3 regions of the Clostridium sp. HMP27 genome follow, and region 1 is predicted to be linked to each of the others. Evidence: a T-box and tRNA genes for the amino acid it is inferred to sense, from the RefSeq annotation. Region 1 holds a T-box; the other regions hold tRNA genes.
What was found. A T-box is a leader RNA that pairs with one kind of tRNA and senses whether it is charged. The one in region 1 lies ahead of argS (arginine--tRNA ligase), so its partner is inferred to be a tRNA-Arg.
Positions count from the first base shown of each region.

Region 2: it encodes a tRNA-Arg, which carries the amino acid that the T-box ahead of argS (arginine--tRNA ligase) is inferred to sense. The anticodon was not compared.
Region 3: it encodes a tRNA-Arg, which carries the amino acid that the T-box ahead of argS (arginine--tRNA ligase) is inferred to sense. The anticodon was not compared.

Region 1 is NZ_JMFY01000018.1:102,045-111,449, forward strand. Features, by position in the region: gene feoB (ferrous iron transport protein B) at 1-1,585, shown strand, start outside; gene DP68_RS19225 (FeoB-associated Cys-rich membrane protein) at 1,598-1,738, shown strand; gene DP68_RS09660 (ribonuclease H-like domain-containing protein) at 1,764-2,558, opposite strand; gene argS (arginine--tRNA ligase) at 2,650-4,341, opposite strand; T-box leader at 4,427-4,641, opposite strand; gene DP68_RS09670 (CidA/LrgA family protein) at 4,901-5,257, shown strand; gene DP68_RS09675 (LrgB family protein) at 5,250-5,939, shown strand; gene DP68_RS09680 (hypothetical protein) at 6,116-6,580, opposite strand; gene DP68_RS09685 (phosphatase PAP2 family protein) at 6,809-7,510, opposite strand; gene DP68_RS09690 (TrkA C-terminal domain-containing protein) at 7,625-8,266, opposite strand; gene DP68_RS09695 (alanine dehydrogenase) at 8,361-9,405, opposite strand, start outside.
Region 2 is NZ_JMFY01000032.1:2,649-12,053, reverse strand. Features, by position in the region: gene DP68_RS13930 (phosphatidylserine decarboxylase) at 1-861, opposite strand, end outside; gene DP68_RS13925 (TetR/AcrR family transcriptional regulator) at 1,021-1,587, shown strand; tRNA gene DP68_RS13920 (tRNA-Arg) at 1,685-1,761, shown strand; gene DP68_RS13915 (nucleoside deaminase) at 1,854-2,297, shown strand; tRNA gene DP68_RS13910 (tRNA-Ser) at 2,303-2,394, shown strand; gene DP68_RS13905 (aspartyl-phosphate phosphatase Spo0E family protein) at 2,672-2,932, shown strand; tRNA gene DP68_RS13900 (tRNA-Ser) at 3,046-3,135, shown strand; RNA gene ffs (signal recognition particle sRNA large type) at 3,147-3,412, shown strand; gene dnaX (DNA polymerase III subunit gamma/tau) at 3,524-5,140, shown strand; gene DP68_RS13890 (YbaB/EbfC family nucleoid-associated protein) at 5,233-5,574, shown strand; gene recR (recombination mediator RecR) at 5,599-6,195, shown strand; gene DP68_RS13880 (YaaL family protein) at 6,257-6,526, shown strand; gene DP68_RS13875 (pro-sigmaK processing inhibitor BofA family protein) at 6,575-6,835, shown strand; gene sfsA (DNA/RNA nuclease SfsA) at 7,010-7,702, shown strand; gene DP68_RS13865 (NUDIX domain-containing protein) at 7,756-8,295, shown strand; gene DP68_RS19705 (hypothetical protein) at 8,330-8,506, shown strand; gene DP68_RS13855 (hypothetical protein) at 8,595-8,780, shown strand; gene DP68_RS13850 (hypothetical protein) at 8,798-8,986, shown strand.
Region 3 is NZ_JMFY01000032.1:12,532-16,693, reverse strand. Features, by position in the region: gene serS (serine--tRNA ligase) at 1-1,252, shown strand, start outside; tRNA gene DP68_RS13955 (tRNA-Ser) at 1,378-1,468, shown strand; tRNA gene DP68_RS13950 (tRNA-Ser) at 1,500-1,590, shown strand; tRNA gene DP68_RS13945 (tRNA-Arg) at 1,682-1,758, shown strand; gene DP68_RS13940 (sodium:solute symporter family protein) at 1,826-3,232, opposite strand; gene DP68_RS13935 (amidohydrolase) at 3,368-4,162, shown strand, end outside.

The DNA of each region.
Region 1 (9,405 bases):
CTATTCTAATGAGGAAAAAGTATCAAAGGAATTTCTTTTAAATGGCGATGTGGATGTAATCTTAAACATTGTAGATGCTTCTAATTTACAAAGGAACTTATATCTTACCCTTCAATTAAAAGAATTTAATAAGCCTATTGTATTGATATTAAATATGGTAGATATAATCAACGAAAGAGGAATAAAAATAAATTATGATGCTTTAGGTAAAGCATTAGGCGTACAAGTAATTCCAATATCAGCTTCTAAAAATATAGGTATAGATGAGTTGAAATTGCTGCTAAAAAGCGGTACTTTTTTTAGAGACAGCAATGATAATGATTATCAGTTTCAGAATGAATCTCAAGCTTATGCTTTTATTGATGAAGTGCTAGATAAAGTAACAGTATCTCCTGAAAATAATAATAAAAATATTGGTAAAGCTATAGATAAGATTGTTTTAAATAAATTCTTAGCTTATCCTATTTTCTTAGGACTATTATATTTAATATTTGAATTCACATTTACTTGGGTAGGAAATCCCCTAGCTGATGTTCTAGATGGTCTTTTAAATGATAAATTTGTACCATTTGTAGAAATGGTACTTTCCAGTACAAGCCCTTGGTTCCAATCATTAATAATTGATGGAATAATTGGCGGTGTTGGTTCAGTAATAGTGTTCTTGCCAGTTATACTTGCTCTTTTCCTAGGAATTTCTTTCTTAGAAGACAGCGGATATATGGCTCGTGCAGCTTTTATAATGGACAAATTCATGAGAAGCATGGGACTTTCAGGAAAGGCATTTATTCCTCTTATAGTTGGCTTTGGATGCTCAGTTCCTGCAATAATGACAGCTAGAACATTAGAAAGTGAAAAGGATAGAAAACTTACAGCACTAATAGTTCCACTTATGTCCTGTAACGCAAGACTTCCTGTATACGGTCTCTTTGCCGCAGCATTTTTCCCTGGACATGAAAGCTTATTGGTATTTTCCTTATATCTTCTAGGCATATTTATAGCTTTTATTATAGGTATAATATTTAAAAATACATTATTTAAAAAAGATGAAGAGCCATTTATACTTGAATTACCTGAGTATAAACTACCTACACTTAAAAACCTAGCTCTTCATACTTGGGATAAAGGAAAGGGATTTTTAAGAAAAGCTGGTACTATAATATTTTCAATATCAATTATAGTTTGGATATTATCTAATTTTAACATGCAAGGTATGACTGATATGAATAACAGTTTACTTGCTTCTATTGGTAAGTTTATAAGCCCTATTTTTAGCCCTCTAGGCTTTGGAAACTGGGAAGCTTCAGTTTCACTTCTTACAGGCTTTATGGCTAAAGAAGTTATAATTGGTTCCATGGGAGTAATATATGGTGGAGACTTAATGAGTATACTTCCTCAGCACTTTAACTTTGTAACTGCTTATACATTTTTAGTATTTGTTCTTCTTTACACTCCATGTGTTTCAGTTATAGCTACAATGAAGAAAGAATACGGAAATAAAATGGCTATCTTCTCCATGGTATATCAATTTGTTTTAGCTTGGATTATATCTTTTATAACATATCAGATTCTAAATGTTATATTTTAGGTGGTGAAAAGCATGATTATTCAATATATCATTACAGCAGCAATTGTCGGCTCTGCTGTATATATACTTTATAAAAATATAAAAAATAAAGGTCAAGGAAAGTGCGACTGCGGTAGTTGCTCTTCCCACTGTCCTAGTTACAAAAAGAAGTAATAGTGAAATTTCACTATTACTTCTTTTAATAACTATTTTTTATTATTGTCATCAATTCTTCTATATCTATATTTCCCCTTAGCAAGCAGTCAATAACCTTGCCTGCAGACTTTTTAGATATCTTTTCTACATCACAGGGAATTTCAATATTGCTTTTTTTAATCAAATACTGGAGATACTTGTACTGCTTTTCTGTTATAATATCATCTCTTCTTAAATCATCTTCATCAATCTTGGACACAATTTCAAACAGCTTGGGCAAATTCAGTACATCTTCAAAATTATGAAGCATGATCGTTTCTTTTAACTCTTCTCCACGTTCTTGTAAGTATTTATAATATAGATCGATGCTTATTCCACCATCAATTAAATCTTTCCTTTGTATACCTATAAATTTTTCAACAGTTTTTAAATTACATCTCTCTATACCAAGCTTTTTATAGTAAGGTCGTATCATTCTATATAAATCCACATGGTTATCAGGCATTATACAATTTATATTATGTTTTGTAAGCTTTATCTTAATAAATGGTTCATCAAATGCTTTTCCATTATAGGAACACCATGTATTAAAACCTTCAATGTCTTTTTTAAATTGCATTAGTATATCTCTTTCTTCTTGCAAGTTTTCTGCAAAGTATTGTTTAACACAAAAGGTACTTTTTTCAGAAAACCATCCTAAAGAAATAAGCATAATGCAATCCTTTTCTTTGTCAAATCCCGTGGTCTCTATATCAAAGTAAGCCATATTTTCCATATCATATTTATAAAATATATCAGGTTTTAGATCAATTGTTTCTTCTCGAGTTCTTATATACATTACTCTCCTCCAAACCAAAGCAACCCTTACTTATACAAATGCATGTAGTACCCTATTCATAAGTTAAGTACTACATGCACAATATTTATACTTACATCTCTTCTACTACATCTATTCCTAAAAGGTTCAATCCATTTTTTATAACTTGGCAAGTAGCTTCTACTAACTTAATTCTTGCAACCTTAGTTTCCTCATCTTCTGCATTCACAATACTATGTGCATTATAGAATTTATTAAATCCTTTAGCTACATCTATAACATATCTTGTAACGATAGATGGTTCTAGTTTATCTATAGAATAAAGTATTGACTCATTGAAAGAGGATAGTGTTTTTGCAAGCTCAAATTCTTCTTTTGAGGATAGTTTTTTATAATTTATGCTTCCTTCTATATTGCCTGCTTTTCTTAATATGCTTTTACCTCTTGCATAACTATATTGAACATATGGTCCTGTTTCTCCATCAAAGCTCAACATTTCTTCCCAGTTAAATACTATATCTCTTTCTCTATTGTTTTTAAGATATGTGAATATAACTGCTCCGATCCCTACCTTCTTAGCCACTTCTTCCTTGTTTGCTAAATCAGGATTTTTTTCTTTTATTACTGCTGTTGTTTTTTCTATTGATTCATTTAGAAGCTCTTCAAGGAATATAACTTCTCCCTTTCTAGTTGAAAGCTTTCTGTCTGCAAATCTTACAAGTCCAAAACCTACATGTTTGCAATAATCTGCCCATTCCTTACCCATAAGTTTTAAAGTCGTAAATACCTGCTTAAAGTGCAGTGATTGTTCAAGTCCTACTACATATATGCTCTTGTCAAAATCATATGCATTTTTTCTATATACAGCTGCTGCAAGGTCACGAGTGGCATATATAGTTGCTCCGTCGGATTTCTTTATTATACATGGAGGCATATTGTAATCTTCAAGCATTACTACCTTTGCTCCATTACTTTCTGTAAGTAGACCGCATTTATCTATTTCTTCTATTACAGCATCCATTTTATCTCCATAGAAACTTTCTCCAGCATAGGAGTCAAATTCTACGTTTAACATTTCATATACTTTATTGAACTCTTTAAGACTTAAATCTCTAAATCTCTTCCAAAGTCTTACTTCTTCTTCTGATCCGTCTTCTAATTTTTTAAAGTGCATTCTTCCTTCTTCTTCTAAAGAAGGATCCTTTTCTGCTTCATCATGGAATTTTACATATATTCTAAGCAGCTCTTTAATAGGTTCTTTTTCTAATGCTTCTTCATCTACCCATCTTTTATAAGCAGAAATAAGCTTTCCAAATTGAGTTCCCCAGTCACCTAAGTGATTGATTCTAGTACAATTATATCCTTCAAAACTCAATATTTTATAAAGAGAATTTCCTATAGATGTACTAAATAAATGTCCTACGTGGAAAGGCTTTGCTATATTTGGAGATGAGTACTCCACTGCTACATTTTTACCTTCACCTGAATTTGTTTTACCATAGTTTTCTTTTTCGCTTAATATTTTTTCTAAGGTATTTTGAGTGAATACAGATTTATCCACAAAGAAGTTTAAGTATGGACCCATAGTTTCTATTCTTTCAAATCCTTCTTTGTTTATATTAGTTTTTAGCTCTTCAGCTATTAAATTTGGTGCCTTTCTAAGTACCTTTGAAAGCTGAAAGCATGGGAATGCATAATCTCCCATTTCTGGTCTAGGTGGAATTTCTATTAATGCTTCTATTTTTTCTTCTGGCATATCTACATGTTCTTTAATTCTTTTTACTAAAGTATTTTTAAAATCCATATATGTACTACCTCCATTTATTATTATTTTTACCACATATATCATTTATTATAATGCTATATCACAAAAACCCGTCCTGTAAAAAAACAGAGACGGGTAAATTCCGCGGTACCACTCTAATTGACTAATGTCCACTCCAAATTTTAACGCAAACTTGCGATTTATCTTACTTTCATAAGTACTGATTTTAGATAAACTTCTCCAAGGCTCTCTTCCTTTTTACTTTCTTGTAGACTCTCACCATACTCTACTCGCTTTAAAGAACTTTATAAAAAGTACTTTCCTTTTCATAGAATTTATATTATTTCCTTTTAAGTTACATTTTATTATATTATCATTTTTCTTATATTGTCAATATCATATATTATAATTTATCTATAAAAAGTAAACAACTGCACAAGTATGCTCATAATTATAATTACATTCCTTTTTATTAAAAAAACACCATAACCTTAGCTCATAATTTGATATTTTTTATAAAAATATAGTTTTTTATGTAGAAAAGTACTAAAATAAAGATTGTACATTTAATATAATTCTTAAAGAAAGAGGTGTTCTAGTGAAACTTTTAAGACAATTAGCTATTATTCTTATAATAGGCTATTTGGGAGAACTAATACATACCGTTTTTCATTTGACAATCCCAGGAAATGTTATAGGTATGTCAATTTTATTTGCCTGTCTTTATAAAGGCATTATAAAATTGACTATGATTGATAAAATCACAGCTTTTTTATTGGACCATTTAGCCTTCTTTTTTATACCTGCCGGAGTAGGTATACTTACTTGCTTACCTTTATTAAAAAACAAATGGATAAGCTTTATTACAATTTGTCTTATAACAACTGTACTAATTATAGTTGTTACAGGTTGGACTATCCAATTGTATATAAGGAGGATTGAGAAAAATGACTGAACTTTTAAACTCCCCTATGACTGGAGTGCTCATATCATTACTATGCTTTGAACTGGGCTTATATATATATCATAAGACTAAAATACCATTTTTTAATCCATTATTAATAGCAATTATTTTAGTTATATTTATAATTAAACTTTTTAATATTAGTTTAGATTCCTTTAATATCGGAGGTAACCTCATAAGCTTCTTTTTAGGACCTGCAACAGTCGTACTTGCAGTACCACTATATCATAAACTTGATCTTATTAAAAAGTACTTTGCTCCCATACTTTTAGGAGTAACAGTTGGGTCAATTACAGCAATGTTTAGCATATATTATATATCTAAATTATTTGGTCTTAACGATGAGCTTACATTTTCCTTAGTTCCTAAATCTATAACAACACCTATTGGGATAGAGGTTTCCAAGGTAATAGGAGGAATCCCTGCTATTACTGTAGCCGCTATTATACTTACAGGTATTATAGGCGCAGTTATCTCTCCTTTAGTTTGTAAAGTATTTAAAATAAAAAATGAAATTGCTATAGGAATATCTATAGGTACAGCAGCTCATGCTATAGGTACTACTAAAGCAATTGAGATGGGAGAAACAGAAGGGGCAATGTCAAGCCTTGCTATAGGAATTGCTGGTATAATAACCTCTGTTCTGGCTCCAATCTTAATTAGTATGTTGTAGATAATTGAAACATTTTTAATGGGGAATGTTTCGTATGGAATTCCCCATTAAAAATGTATTTATTTCAATAATTTAGCACATAAAAATCTTTTATGGCGATAGCCTAATATCGTCAAGTTAATATTTACAAAAGCAATCAATACATTCAATAAATCAAATAACAACTCTAACATATTTTAATTCTTTACTTCTATTTTAAATGAAAATGAAGAAGTGTGTGTTTCGTCCCATTGGCCGTTAATTTCATAAACATATATCCCTGTTTCATTAGGTGCATAAAAAAATCCTTCTTTTGTTCCTTTCAATGTTTTTTCAGAAATAATTTTCCCATTTCTCCAAAGAATAAGTGAAATGTTTTTTGGTTTTAAAAAAACATCAAATCTAAAAAATACTTTTCCATTGGATTCTATGATAACAGGCTGAATATTTTTTACACCCTCTTCAGGAGGTAATCCTAGAATACTATTTCCACCTTTACTTTTATTAAACCATGCATATGTAGATGGAACAACTTTGATTTCTAAATTATTATATTTTATTAATGGAATAGGTACCTTCCTTGACAAATTAAAAGTCTCGAAACATAAAATTGAAATTGCTAAAACAAAAGTCATCCCTAAAATCATCAACAATTTTTTCAATATTTAAACCTTCTTCTCATATAAATTTCATTAAGTTAGTAAATATGAGTGATATTTTTAATGTTGAATATATAGTATGGGATTTGCATTGTAGAAAGAATTAGAGCTTCTTTGCCCAGTGAACGATTGCATGATTTATAGAAATCTCTGATTCCGTTATAAATCAGCACATCTCAGGATACTGAGATGTTTCATTAATTATGCAAATTCTATACGACCCGTTCAACATTAAAAACGCCTAGCATTTTTCTTATAATATGAATATCTATGAAAAATTATGTTTAACGCTGACCAAAAGGCACCAGCTGACCATCCTGCTAGTACATCACTTAAATAATGTACTCTTAAATACACTCTGCTTAATCCTATAGCTATAGCTAGTATTATTAATAAAGTCGCAAAAAAACATCTTATGGTCATACCTTTTAGATGAATCAATATAAGATAAGAAGCTATTATTGCCAGTGTCATAAAAATCATAGCATGTCCACTTGGCAAACTATACCCATGCACTTCTATAATTCTTATATCTGGCCTATTTCTTTTAAAAAATGCTTTTAAAGCCTCATTTAAAAGCCATACCCCTAAAATATTCAAGGATAAAAATGCTGCCTCACTTTTAAGTTTTTTATAAATTAAGAATGAAGCTCCTAAAAGTGTGAGTATTATTACACCTGAAGAATTTCCAAGTGTAGTTATGCTGTATACTATCTTACTTAGCAAAGGTGTCTCTATAGATTTTACAAAGTTTATAGCTACCTTATCTATAGCATAATTACCTCCATTTTCAAAATAATCTTCTATTATACTTAAAAATGCAAATAAAGATATAAATGATACTAAAACTCCCAAAACCAAGTACTTCCACCTTTCATCATGTTTCTTATATGTAGAAAGTGAATGCTTAAATCTTATAAAAAAACTTTTCAATTGCTTTCCCCCCCAAATTATTCTATAACTATAATACAAAAAATGCCATGTTCTTACAACATGACATTTAAAATTTCTCATCATATAATTTTCAGCGGTTTATAAAATACTTCATTAACTCTCTACTTCTGAATATGCATTGTATATAAAATCATATACCTTATCATATACATTAGTTGTGCCTATAACCACTATTATATCCTCGTCTTTAAATACATAGTCAGGCCCTGGGGATACTACTATTTTCCCATTTCTTCTGTAAGCTAATAAAGTAGCACCAGTAGCTTGCCAAAATCTTAATTCGTTTATTTTCTTATTTAATACTTTACAGTCCCCTTTTATTTCAACCTCAATAAGAGTAAATGGGGTTATATTTTTAAATCTATCAACAAAATCTAACACTTTTTCAAAATTCACTTCTATTTCTTCATCTAATTTTCTTTTTTTATCTATAAGGTCAAATATATTTTCTTTAACAGTTGCTAAATACTCAGTATCCTTATTTTTTTCTATAAACTTTTCGGCTGCTTGGATTGACATTATTTCTACACCACTGCCCTTTGTAGATAAAACAACATTCATGTCTTCCAATAATGCTATTGCTCTTCTTATAGTTTCTGGAGATACATTGTACATACTAGCCAGCGTTGATCTTCCGCTTATCTTTTCAGTAGCTTTAAGTTCTCCAAGTACTATTTTATTTGCTATGTCTAGAGCTATATTTTTATATACCGCTCCACCATGTGGATTTTTCATCTATATTCCTCCAATTTTCATTAGAAATGCTTTTTTACATGATTTCATTATAAATCAGTACATCAAATATAATATATCAAAACCCACCAAATTTCTAGTGCTTTTCACATTTTTCAAAGTATTCTATAGTTCCTCTATAGATTGCTCTTACAAAATAATCATCACTATCTTCATTAAATTCTTCTCTACTTAATCTTATAAGCTTTTGAATTATAGGAAATAACTGAATTCCATAAAGCTTCATACACTCTTCTGGCTTTATTCCTGGCCATGCATTGCAGCTTACAACTGTTCTTCTAATCGAATTATTTACTCCTTCAGGAATGTTTTTATATACTTCATCATTTTCATATATAACTGGTTTATCTAGTGTTCCTGTAGGTATTCCCTCTATAGCTTTTACCTGAATAGGATTTATATCAGTCAAATATGGATCAGCAGTTAAATCTAGTATAACAGCATGAGGCTTTAAATATCCTATAAGTTCATTATTTATGATATATTGCGAAGGATTATCTCTAGTTGATGCATCAACCAATATATCTGTGTTCTTAAGTATCTTAATAAGCTCTTCTCTATCATTCGTTATACTTCTAGGAAGCATATTTACTATTACTCCCTTAGTATTTAGCTTGTTCATCTTTTTATTCAGCTCTATGCTACCATACTTTCCTGCTGCCTTTGCTGCATAAAGCCCTACCATTCCCATACCTATTATAGATACATTTATGCACTCTCTATCTGGATAATAAAAATTTGGCATTATCTTTGATAATTCATTAAAGGCCATTTCTACACCATTTCCAGAAGTACCATTATAATTTACTACTATTCTTTCTAAAAAGTCATTTCGCAAGGAGTCCATTGAAATTCCAAATATATTTTTCTCCTTAAGCTTTCTTACCCTAGTATCTCTAGTAGGATAATGAAGCATACTTACTAATGTTGAATTGTCATTCATAATATCTATTTCTTTAAACTCTGGGGATCTTAAAACCACTACTATATCCTTTTTATAACATTCCTCATTACTTACAAATCTTATATTTGGATTTACTTTTAAGTATTCCTCTTCTGTTATTCCCATTTTACTGCCATACTCTTCTTCTAAATAAAATATGCATTCTTCATTTTTTAAC
Region 2 (9,405 bases), on a different contig from region 1:
CATAAGTACCTTGCATTCGTATCCTAAATTGCTTTGTAATAATATATCTTCATCTATTTTAACTTTATTTTTTTCTAGAAAGAGTATAACTGTAGAGCCTCCAAATTTAAAATATCCCTTCTCATCACCTTTATCAACTCTTCTATCAGGAGTATAGCTTTGAATAATAGACCCAACGCAAGTTGCCCCTACCTCCATGTACAATACATCGCCAAAGTTATCAGAATGAAATATGCTCCATTCTCGTTTGTTTTCGCAAAATATAGTAGGAATTTTATTTAAAGCAATTGGATTTACTGAGTAATAACTACCTTTAACCTTTGAAGTATGTTCACAAATACCACTATCTATAAAATGAAATCTATGATAGTCAGTAGGGCAGAGCCTTAATATAATCATTGAACCATTATTATATTTTTCAGCTGTAGCTTTATCAGGAATTAAATCATGCAAACTATAATTAAGTCCTTTTATTTCAACTATTTTTTCTAAGTTTATATTTTCATATACTGTAATTCTTCCATCTCCAGGGGAGATAAAGGTATTTATAACTTTTTCTATAGGACGAGCTTTTGGATGAAGTTTTCTAGTAAAAAAGTCATTAAAACTTACAAAGTTATCAGCACCTGTAATGCTTTCTTCAATATTTATATTAAAATCATCTATAAATTTTTTAACTTTATTTTTACTACTACCCATGTCGCAATACTTTCCATATATATAGGAAAAAAGTTTTTTCTTAATAAATAATTCTAAAAAACTACTTCCGAGCTTAGTTGAGTAAATCCAATTAAGATATTTTTCTCCAGATACCTTTTCTGTTTCATATGTTTTGGTTTTTCTATTATAAATCTTTATCATAAGTTTAGACACCTCCAAAATTATTAGTATAAACGTATTATATAGTATATTTATACTAATATATCATATTTATAGTAATTTTAATATTGAGTTATATATGATTTGGAGTATAATTAAGTTAATATATTAAATTGTATAAAAATTAACGGAGTGAGCAAAATGAATAAAACTAAAAAAGCAATATTTGAATCAGCTATAAGAGTTTTTTCCACATATGGATATTCTGGAGCAACTATGGATGGAATAGCTGCACAAGCAGGGCTAGCTAAAGGTACTTTGTATTATCACTTTAATAGTAAAGAAGAGATATTTAATTATATAATACAAGAAGGAATGAATCTAATAAAAGAAAGAATTCAAGAAACAGTAGATGAGCAAAGCGATTCATTATCAAAGTTAAAGACATTAATAAAAGTTCAATTAAACATGGTTTATGAAAAAAGAGACTTTTTTAAGGTAATTATGAGTCAATTATGGGGACAGCAATCAAGGCAATTGGAATTAAGAGAAGTAGTTAATGAGTTTATCAAGAATATAGAAACATATCTAGAAAGTGCCATGAATGATGGATTTATAAAAAAGGGAGAAAAGTCTTTTATGGCATATACAATTTTTGGATCTTTATGTTCTACTGCAATATATGACCTTATAAATGAAGATGGTATAAATATGCATGATGTATTTGAAAATTTAACAGAATATATTTTAAGTGGAATTCAGATTTAAATATATACAAGTATTAGTTAATAGAAAATAATGTAATTGTATTGACATAAAATTTGTTTTGTAATAAACTTTTATATGTAAAGCTTAAGCTTGTTATGCGCTCGTAGCTCAGTAGGATAGAGCGTCCCCCTCCTAAGGGGAAGGCCGGGGGTTCGATTCCTCTCGGGCGCACCAAAGTTTGTTTCAATAAGTGCTGCTGGATTTAATAAGATTATGAAGCTTATTTAGTCCGGTATTTTTATTTATAAAATAAAGAGAGATAATTAATGAGAGATAATTTTTTGCTAGAAGCAATAAAGGAAGCTAAAAAGGCTGAAGATTTAGGTGAAGTACCCGTTGGAGCTGTTATAGTACAAGATAATAAAATTATAGCAAGGGCTCATAATATGATAGAGGTGTTAAAAGACCCTACAGCTCATGCTGAAGTTTTAGCTATAAGAAGGGCATGCGAGTTCACCGAGAATTGGAGATTAAGTGGATGTGAGCTGTATGTTACATTAGAACCATGTCCTATGTGCGCAGGTGCTATATATCAAAGTCGTATAAATAAAGTTTATATAGGAACGTTTGATCCTATAAGCGGTGCATGTGGTTCAGTAATAAATGTATTGCAAAATAATTATTTAAACAGTAATATAGACGTAAGGTGGATTTATAACAAAGAATGCAGTGTATTACTAAAAAGCTTTTTTAAAAGTAAAAGAAAATAATTTTTGGAGAGATGTCCGAGAGGTCGAAGGTGATTGACTCGAAATCAATTGTACGGATAATACTGTACCGGGGGTTCGAATCCCCCTCTCTCCGCCAATAGAAATTTATAAGAAGTTGTTAATGATAATAGCTTCTTTTTTATTTTACAAAATATAATAAATAAATGTAGAAAAATAAGTTTTGTTGAAAAAATATAAGAATATTTACAGAAATATAGGTTACTTTATAATAACAACCAATATTTACTTAATATTACAAAGCTGATATAATTAAAACATGATTTGTGTTATTAAAATGAATTGATTTTTTAATAATGCCTTCTATATGTAAGAGTAATGTTTTACAAAAGAGCTTTAATTAGGGAGGTTTTAAGATGATGCTTTGTGAACATGCCTTAGTTGAAAATAATATTTTTTTTAATGATAGAGAATTAATAGTAGGTTGTGATTTAAGAGATAAAAAACACAATTTATATAATATAAAAAGGAAGATTGAAAGTGTTAGAGAGCTTCTAAATGAAGTAACTTGTGATATAGATAATAAAGAAAAAAGTGAGGAGATATTAAAGGTAAGTCAATACATGGACAGGCTATTGAATGAATATAATGTCATTGTAGGAAGGAATAAATTATAAGTTTGTAATAAAATATTTATAAAAGCTATTGCAAATATAAAAATCACATAGTATAATAGGACTTGTCGTTAGTAAACGACATAAAATTTAATAATTATCATGAGTAAATCCGTGGAGAGATGTCCGAGTGGTTTAAGGAGCACGCCTGGAAAGCGTGTGTAGGGGAAACTCTACCGGGGGTTCGAATCCCCCTCTCTCCGCCATATAAACTTTGCCGTGCTAGATGGGGAGTTAGCGGTGCCCTGTAACCTGCAATCCGCTATAGCAGGATTGAATTCCTCGCTTAGGCTATAACTTGTGAGGTCTGACCTATGCAAGTGACGTTGAGAGCTGGGTCCCACGCAACGGAAACTCATGAACCCCGTGAGGTCTGGAAGGAAGCAGCGGTAAGTGATAATTTCCGTGTGCCGTGGATTAACCTGGCTTGAGTTAACTGTATAGGTAACGCTCATAGGTTATTTGCCAAGGCGAGGTGCACGGTTTAAATAGTGATTTTAGCACAATAAACTCAAGTTTATTGTGCTTTTTATTCATTTAAAATAATAAATTACAAATATATAAATTTTAAAATTTGGTTAAGAGGTGAAGTTAATGGGCTATACTGCTCTTTATAGGGAATGGAGACCTAGAAGTTTTGGGGATGTAGTAGGACAAAAGCATATTACAATAACACTGCAAAATCAAATAAAAAACAATAGAATAGCTCATGCATATCTTTTTTCAGGTACAAGAGGTACGGGGAAAACATCCACAGCTAAGATATTTGCTAAAGCTGTTAATTGCTTGAATCTTAAAGATGGAGAACCTTGTAATGAATGTGATATATGTAGGAAGATAAATTCAGGAACACTGATGGATGTTATAGAATTAGATGCAGCTTCAAATAATGGAGTAGATAAGATAAGAGAAATAGCAGAAGATGTTAATTATCCTCCAAGTGAAGCTAAGTATAAAGTATATATAATGGATGAAGTACATATGTTATCTCAAGGAGCTGTAAATGCATTTTTAAAAACATTAGAAGAGCCTCCTGAAAATGTTATATTTATACTTGCGACTACAGATCCTCAAAGGCTTCCAATTACAATACTTTCTAGATGTCAAAGGTTTGACTTTAAAAGAATAAAAAATGAAGATGTATTTGAAAGATTGAGATTTATAGTTAAAGAGCAAGGTGTGTTTGCGGATGATAAAAGCTTAAGATTGATTGCACGTATGTGTGATGGTGCTATGAGGGATGCGTTAAGTATATTAGACCAAGGAATTTCAATGGGAAATGGGAAGGTAGAGTACGAAAGTTTACTTAATATGCTAGGGCTTGTAACTAATGAAAATTTGCTAAAGATTACAACAAGCATTATAGAAAAAGATATAGAATCATCATTAGGTATAATAGATGATGTAGTATTAACAGGTAAAGATATATACTATTTTATAAAAGATATGATAAATCACATGAGAAATTTACTTATGGCTAAGGTAACTGAAAGTCCTGAAGAAATTATGGATATGTCTGAAGAAAATATTAAGGATATCAAAGAACAATGCCAAAAAATAAGAGTAGAAGAAATAATGAGAAACATAAGAATACTACAAGATGCAGAAGAACAATCTAAATGGACTAAGCAAAGTAGAGTTTATTTAGAACTAGCTATAATTAAGATGTGTAAGATAGAATATGATACATCTAATGAAGTTATTTTATCTAGACTTAATAAAGTCGAGGAAGTTATGAGGTCAGGGGAAATAAAGGTTAATTCAGAATCCATGCTTGCTAAGATATCCAATAAACATGAAGAGGAAGAAGAGAAAATAGCAACCCAGGAATATAGGATTCAACCTGTAAATAAATATAATGAAAACTCCACTTTAACTTTAGATAAGTTAAAGAAATTTTGGAAGGATATACTAGAAACATTTAAGGCTAGAAGGCATATGGTATTATATGCATCTTTAATTACAGGTGAGTTGATTGGATGTGAAAGTGGAGTAGTAACCATAAGGTATGATAAGCAATATGCATTCAATAAACAAAGGCTAGAAAAGGATCAAAGTAAAAAGATAGTAGAGGAAATATTTTCAGATATACTAAAAGAAAAAGTTAAGATTGAATACTTAATAGAAAAGGATGAGAGTACACAAAGATCTCCAGAGCAATTGTTAAAAAGTACATTTGGAGAGGAAATTGTTCAAATAATAGAGGAATAGCTAAAAGGAATTTACACTTTATATGTAATAATGTAAAATAAATAATTGTATATTTAGTTTAAACTTATTTAAAATAAAAGGAGGAATATATAATGGCTAAAGGTGGATTACCTAATTTCGGTGGTGGAAATATGAATAATTTAATGAAACAGGCACAAAAGTTTCAAAAGCAAATGGAAGATATGCAAAAACAATTAGAAAAGAAAACTTTTGAATTTAGTGCAGGTGGTGGAGCTGTAGTAGCTGTAGCTACTGGTAAAAAGGAACTAGTTGATATAAAAATAGATCCAGATGTACTTGATCCAGATGATGTAGAAATGCTTCAAGATTTAATATTAAGTGCATGCAATGGAGCGCTAAAAAAGGCTGAAGAAGAGACTGCTAACGAAATGAACAAGTTAACTGGGGGATTAAATATACCAGGAATGTTCTAAGTTACCTAAGTTGAGGTGAGTTAATTGGAATTTTATCCAATAGCAATAGAAAAGCTTATAGAAGAATTTGCAAAGCTTCCAGGCATAGGATATAAAACAGCTCAAAGACTTACGTTACATGTATTAAACTTGCCTAAGGAAGAAGTTGAAGAGTTTTCTCAGGCGCTTATTAAAGCTAGAGGAACTATAAAGTACTGTTCTATATGTGGCAATTTTACAGATAAAGATCCTTGTGCTATATGTAGTAATCCGAGTAGGGATAAGGAAGTTATTTGTGTAATAGAACAGCCTAAGGATATTATATCTTTAGAAAAGGTAAGAGAATATAATGGTACGTACCATGTACTTCATGGTACGATATCGCCTATGTCAGGAAGAGGGCCCGATGATATAAATTTAAAAGAACTTATAAAAAGAGTTAATGGAGATGTAAAAGAGATTATAGTAGCCACAAATCCTAATGTAGAAGGTGAAGCTACTGCTATGTATATATCGAAGATATTAAAGCCTTTTGGTGTTAAGGTAACAAGGATTGCACATGGCATACCTGTTGGTGGGGATTTAGAATATGCAGATGAAGTTACGCTAGCTAAGGCTTTAGAAGGAAGAAGAGAAATATAAGGAATAAACCTCCTGTTTTATGTCAAAGATTAATTTATAACATAAAATAGGAGGTTTTTTTATGGAACATAGCTCATGGATAAGATTAAGTAAAGATAAAGATTATAATGAAGAGGATAAAGAGCTTATAAAAGCTATAATGGAAAGCCAGGAGGAAATATATAGGGCCACAAATTATTTTCAATTAGTAAAAGAACCTATACTTATAGACTATGCTATATACCTTGAACAAGCTGCAAAGTCTAGATATATATATCTTTTAAATCAGGCTAAGAAAAGAAATATAAAAATTAGCTATAAATACGTTTTAAAAGATGTAAATGAAGTATAATTTATTTATATTATAAATAAATTAATAATAGGATACAAAATGGGGGGGATTTTTGTGGAGTATATTGGATATTTCTTGGTGGCTATAATAGCTCTTATAATTATAGTAAAACTATTTGCATGGCCTATAGCAATATTAATCAAATTAGTGATAAATGGTGTGGCTGGAGCTGTACTATTATTTTTAGTAAATTTAGTAGGGTCATTATTTAACTTCTCTATAGGTATTAATGCCATTACGGCACTTATTGCGGGATTTTTTGGAGTGCCAGGAGTAATAGTTTTAGTAGTTTTAAAGTTATTTATATAAATTGATTATTTATGTAAGATTTTTAAATTATAATTATGATAAATTATAAAAAGACGTAAAGAATAAATATTAGCTTTATGTCTTTTTTTATATCTACATATAATTATTCTTGTGCACAATGTGGATAAAATTAAAGGGGTTGTGTATAATCTATAGAGAAATGGAGAAAATAATATGTTTATAAATAAAAATATTGTCATAGGAGAATTCATTAAAAGGCCAAATAGATTTCAAGCATATGTTATTATAGATGGAGAGGAAATAATGGTTCATGTTCCTAATACAGGACGATGCAAGGAAATTTTGATTCCTCATACCAAGGTAGTGTTACGTGAAGAAGATAATCCTAGCAGGAAGACTAAATATGATCTTATTGGAGGATATAAGGGAGATAAGTTTATAAATATAGATTCACAGGTGCCAAATAAAGTAGTAGAAGAGGCTTTAAGAGAAGGAAAAATAAGAGGCCTTAATGAATATAATATAATTCAAAGAGAAAAGGTTTTTGGGAATAGCAGATTTGATTTTAAGATCGAAAATTCAAAGGGTGAAGAATATTACTTAGAGGTAAAAGGAGTAACTTTTGAGGAAGGAGGAGTTGCGAGCTTTCCTGATGCACCTACAGAAAGGGGAAGAAAACATCTTTTAGAATTAATTGATGTAAAGAAAAGCGGTAGAGGAGCAGGAGTAATATTTGTTATACAATTAGAGGGTGTTAGATTTTTTACACCTTATGATGATATGGATAAAGAATTTGGCGAAGCTTTAAGACTTGCAAGTAAAAGTGGAGTAGATATATTTGCATATGACAGTTATGTGGGAGAAAATTTTATAACCCTAAAAGATGAGGTTAAAATAAGATTATAAGTTTTAATTTAATTTGAAAGGTAGGTGAAAGGTTCTATTTTAGAACTGAATATATGAAATTTAAATTTTGTCCTAAATGTGGAGGGAAATTAATTGAAAAATATAGTTGGGATGAGGGAGGGGTCCCATATTGCCCTGTTGACGACATAATGTATTTTGACACGCCAAAGCCATGTATAATTGTAGCTGTTATTAAGGAGGATAAAATACTCCTTTTAAAACAAAGTTATATATTTAAGGATTCAAAGGTGCTTATATCTGGATATGTAAGTAATGGAGAAAGTGTAGAAGAAACAGTGTATAGGGAAGTATATGAAGAAACGGGTATAACTGTCGATAAGGATAGTATAAAATATTTAGGTAGTCATTACGTAACTTCTAAAGAAATAGTGATGCTTACATTTATGGCTAAGTATGTAAATGGAGATATAAAGAAGTCAGAAGAAGTTGAGTGGGCACAGTGGGGGAGATTAGAAGATGCCCTTTGTGAAATGAAAGAAGATGAAATTGGAAAGGATGTAGTTAAAAAGGTTTTAAAAGAAGTAGGATACGATGGTGATAAAGCTTATATATGTGATATAGATTTAATTTAGAATATAAGCTAATAAATGATATAAGGAGAGAAGTATGATACTAGGAGTAAACTGTAATAAGTGTCCTGATTATTTAGGGAATAAGTGCGAGGGCCAAGATGGAATATGTATGTGTAGAAGATGTCCTAGAAATCTAGGGAAATGTATAATAACTAAATACTGCAGCGAAACTGAATCTGTACTAGAGATAAGTGAAAACATAGATATCTAAATGTCTATGTTTTTTTTATGCATTATTTTAAAACTTGTGGAAATAATAATAAAAGCATTAGCGAGTACTTATAAAAGAGGGTGATAAATTGAGATTAGAGGAGCTTAAGATGCTAGTAGCAGAAAACTGTCCGGGTTATGAGCCCTTAGCTTCAGTATTTGTTTCAGATGTAGGGAATATAATTGACACCTGTGATAATTGCGATAACTATGTAGATGAAAAGTGTATAGTAAATTTATTTGATCCAATTAAACGTAAAATTAATAGAAATTAATTGAGGAGGAATAAAATATGGGAAATGCTTTTGAAATGATAGCGGTAGGTAATAATTGTCCTGGTTATACACCTATGTATGATGGGTTTCAAGCTCTTTCGGCAGAGTCAGAAACTAAAAGCTGCAGAACTTGCAGTCATTTTGAAAAAGGGATATGTAATATAGATTATTATGACAAGGTTGTATCTAGTTTGGACCAGGCATAATATACATAAAGACAGCAAAAAAATGCTGTCTTTTTTTGTATATAATTATAATAATTAATGTTATAATTATATAGATATATTATGTTAAACTATGGTATAATAGGAATATAATAAATAATTACATTTTCTATATAACTCACTTATCATTATTAGAAAGAAACAGAACTTATAAGAGATGAAAATTTTTATGATTATATAAATCTTATGTGCGGATAAGGTTGAATAGATTTATACTAACATATAAATTTTATAAGTTTTTGCTCCAAATGCAACCTGCGATAAAACTTAAAACTTCAAATTAAAAAAACCTCTGTAAAATTGTCTTTGTTAATATGTTTTAAGGGAATAGGTAGCATTTTCAAAAAGCATAACTTATGTTCTTATAATTCTGTGGATATAACATTTTCCATATTCTATTT
Region 3 (4,162 bases), on a different contig from region 1:
TCCAGAGGAAATTAAAAGTGCTCTTGCAAATAGGGGAGAGGATTTTGATGTAACGACTATTGATAGAATACTAGAATTAGATGAAAGAAGAAGACAAATATTAGTAGAAGTTGAAAATTTAAAGAATACAAGAAATCAGGAATCTGCTAAAGTTCCTAAACTTAAAAAAGAGGGAAAAGATGTAACAGAAATTATGGCAGAAATGAAAAAGCTAGGTGAGGAAATAAAGGGTCACGATGAAGAACTTTCAAAGATAGATGAAGAATTAGAATATATAATGCTTAGAATACCTAATATTCCAAATCCAGCGGTTCCAGATGGAAAGTCAGATGAAGATAATATAGAAATAAGAAAATGGGGAGAGCCAACTAAATTTGATTTTGAAACCAAAGCTCATTGGGATTTAGGAGTAAATCTTAATCTTTTGGATTTTGAAAGAGCAGGAAAAGTAACTGGTTCAAGATTTACATTTTATAAAGGAGTAGGAGCAAGACTTGAAAGAGCAGTTATAAGTTATTTTCTAGATATGCATGTAGATAACCATGGATATACAGAAATACTACCTCCTTATATGGTAAATAGAAAAAGTATGATTGGTACAGGACAGCTTCCTAAATTTGAAGAAGATGCATTTAAGGTATCAAATGATGATTATTTCTTAATACCAACAGCAGAGGTTCCTGTTACAAACTTATATAGAGATGAAATATTAAGTGGAGAAGAATTACCTATAAAACATGTAGCATATAGTGCTTGTTTTAGATCAGAGGCAGGATCAGCAGGAAGAGATACAAGAGGACTTGTAAGACAGCATCAATTTAATAAAGTGGAACTTGTTAAATTTACAAAGCCAGAAAACTCTTATGAAGAACTTGAAAAGTTAACTAATGATGCAGAAGAAGTTCTACAGGGACTTGGAATACCTTATAGAGTAGTTAGAATATGTAAAGGTGATTTAGGATTCACTGCTGCTTTAAAATATGATATAGAAGTATGGATGCCAAGTTATAATAGATATGTAGAAATATCAAGCTGTAGTAATTTTGAAGATTTCCAAGCTAGACGTGCCAATATAAAATATAAGGAAACTCCAAAGGATAAACCACAGTTTGTTCATACTTTAAATGGTTCTGGTGTAGCTGTAGGAAGAACTGTTGCAGCTATTTTAGAAAATTTCCAAAGAGAAGATGGAAGTGTTGTTGTTCCAGAAGTATTAAGACCTTATCTAGGTGGAAGAGAAGTTATAAAGTAATTAAGTTTGAGATATTCGAGGGCAAGTCCTTGAATATCTCTTTATTTGATAAAATTTTTATAAAAAAACTTAAAAAAGTTGTTGACACTTAACTATATTGCTGATATAATTTATTTTGTCAGCACGGAAAGATGGTCGAGTTGGTTTAAGGCACCGGTCTTGAAAACCGGCGTACGGGTGACCGTACCCAGGGTTCGAATCCCTGTCTTTCCGCCATTTTTATTTTAAATTTTAATTTGTAGGACATGGAGAAATACTCAAGTGGCCGAAGAGGCGCCCCTGCTAAGGGCGTAGGTCGGGTAACCGGCGCGAGGGTTCAAATCCCTCTTTCTCCGCCATAAAGCATCTAGTAATCTAGATGCTTTATTATTTTTTAAATTTACATTTGATTTTTCTGATGATTTGTGTTAATATGATTATAATAATTATGCGGTGGTAGCTCAGTTGGATAGAGTAGCTGGCTACGAACCAGTTGGTCGGGGGTTCGAATCCTCTCCGCCGCACCATAAAAAGTACCTGTAAATTAATATTTACAGGTACTTTCTTTTTTATAATATATTTAACTATTATTTATTATTCTGCATCTAATGGAGGTGCTAATTTATTAGTTACTTTTATTTCAATGTAGGATGTGATAAAGAATGCTATAAGTGAACTTAGAGAACCTGCAATAATAGCTAAAATCCCATAAGGTTCTTTCATTACCTGCCAGTATATACCTACTACACTTCCTACTAAAATTGAAACAATACCCGCATGTTTTGAACATTTCTTTAAGGATAAGCCTAATATAAATGCTGCAAAAGGACCAGCAGCTCTTAACATAAATGAAAATATATTTAAAGTTATGATGTTAATTTGGAATAATGCAATACACATTGCAAGTAAGCCTATTATAACGTTACTTATTCTAGTCATTTTAATCATGTTATTATCACTAACACTTGGGTTTATATACTTTTGGTATAAATCTTTTGTAATTATTGTAGAAGCACATAGCATATCTGAATCAGCACTAGACATTGTAGAAGCAATTATTGCTGCGCATACAATTCCAGAGATCCACTGTGGAGCATGGGTAAATACAACTGTGGAAAGTGCTTTACTTGGATCAATGGTTGGAAATGCCACAAGAGCAGCTATTCCTATTAGCGCAGGAATAAATGAAAATAGTGCCATAAAAAGCGCAGACATAAGGGTAGCTTTTTTACCAGCATTTTCATCCTTAGCTGCAAAAACCCTAGATACCATTTCTGGTCCAGACATGAATGTTATGAAATATTGACCTATTAAGCTAACTATTGTAGCAATGCCCATTCCGCTTATAGACATTTTTGCAGGAGGAACTTTAGATACTATAGTTTCCCATCCACCTACACCATTAATTACAAATGGAAGTGCTATTAAAAGTCCCAAAAATATTATTGACCATTGAAATAAATCAGTGAAAGCATCAGCCCAGAGGCCACCCATGACAGTATAAACTACAGTAAATAAACCTCCAATTATAATAGCAACTTTGATATTAATTCCTACTAAAGCAGATATTATAATCCCAGAAGCGAGAATTTGTGATGCTGTTAGGCAAAAAAGAGATACTATATTTAATATAGAAGTAATTATATGACTAGTAGTACCAAATCGCCTTCCTACCACTTCGGGAATGGTATAAGCCATAATTTTTCTAAGCTTAGGAGCGAAAAATGCCATTGGGATGATACCAATAGCTGCTGCAAGTACATACCAAACTGAGGACATTCCCCAATTTCCATAAGCTTTACTTGCAAGTCCAACAGTACTTCCACCACCAATGTTATTGGCCGCTAAACTACAAGCTACCATAATGGCTGGTAATGACCTACTTGCTAGCATATAGTCAGTACTATCTTTTATTAAAAATTTATTTGTAAAAAAACCTACAGATAGCATAAGCGCTAGATAGCATATAGTAATAATAAGGGGAATTAATTGTAAAGTCATGTTAGTTCCTCCTTTAAAAAGATATAGTAATTAATATATATTCATAAAAGTTTTCAACAATAACTAAGTTTTATAATTTTAAGGTATTGAAATGGAAACAATAGATATTACTATGAATTAAAAGGGGCTGTGACAATGAATTGTACTTTAATACAAAATGGATTAGTTTACGATTTTAATAAGTCTACATTCATTAAGAAGGATATTTTAATTGAGTGTGGGAAAATAAAGGTAACTTCCGAAAAAAGCATTAATGTAGATGTGAAATATAAGGTAATTGATGCAAATAAAAAGTACATAATTCCCGGACTTATAGATTGTCATACTCATATAGGGATAATGGAGGAGTGTACAGGAAAGCTTGGTATAGATAATAATGAAACTTCTAATCCAATTACTCCTCATTTGCGTGGAATAGATGGAGTAAATCCATTAGATATTGCATTTAAGGATGCAGTTAAGTCAGGAGTAACTTGTGTAATGAGTGGACCTGGGAGTAATAATGCTGTAGGTGGAACAAATTTAGTTCTAAAAACCCATGGAATCATTATTGATAAGATGGTTGTAAAAAATCCTTCTGGACTTAAAATTGCATTTGGAGAAGATCCATTGAGTACATATGGTACTAATAAAAAATGCCCAGTTACTCGTATGGCAGTAACAGCTTTAATTAGGGAATTATTTATGAAAGCTGAAGATTATATGAATCAAAAGGAATCTGGAAATATGAAAGAAAGAGATATAAAGTTAGAAGCAGTTATTCCGGTTTTGAAAGGTGAGATTCCTATACGTGCCCATGCTCATAGAGCAGATGATATAATTACAGCAATTAGAGTTGCTGAGGAATTTGGAATAAAGAAGCTAGTTATTGAACATGGAACAGAAGCACATCTTATTAAAGAGTATATCAAGGAAAAGGAGGTAGCTATT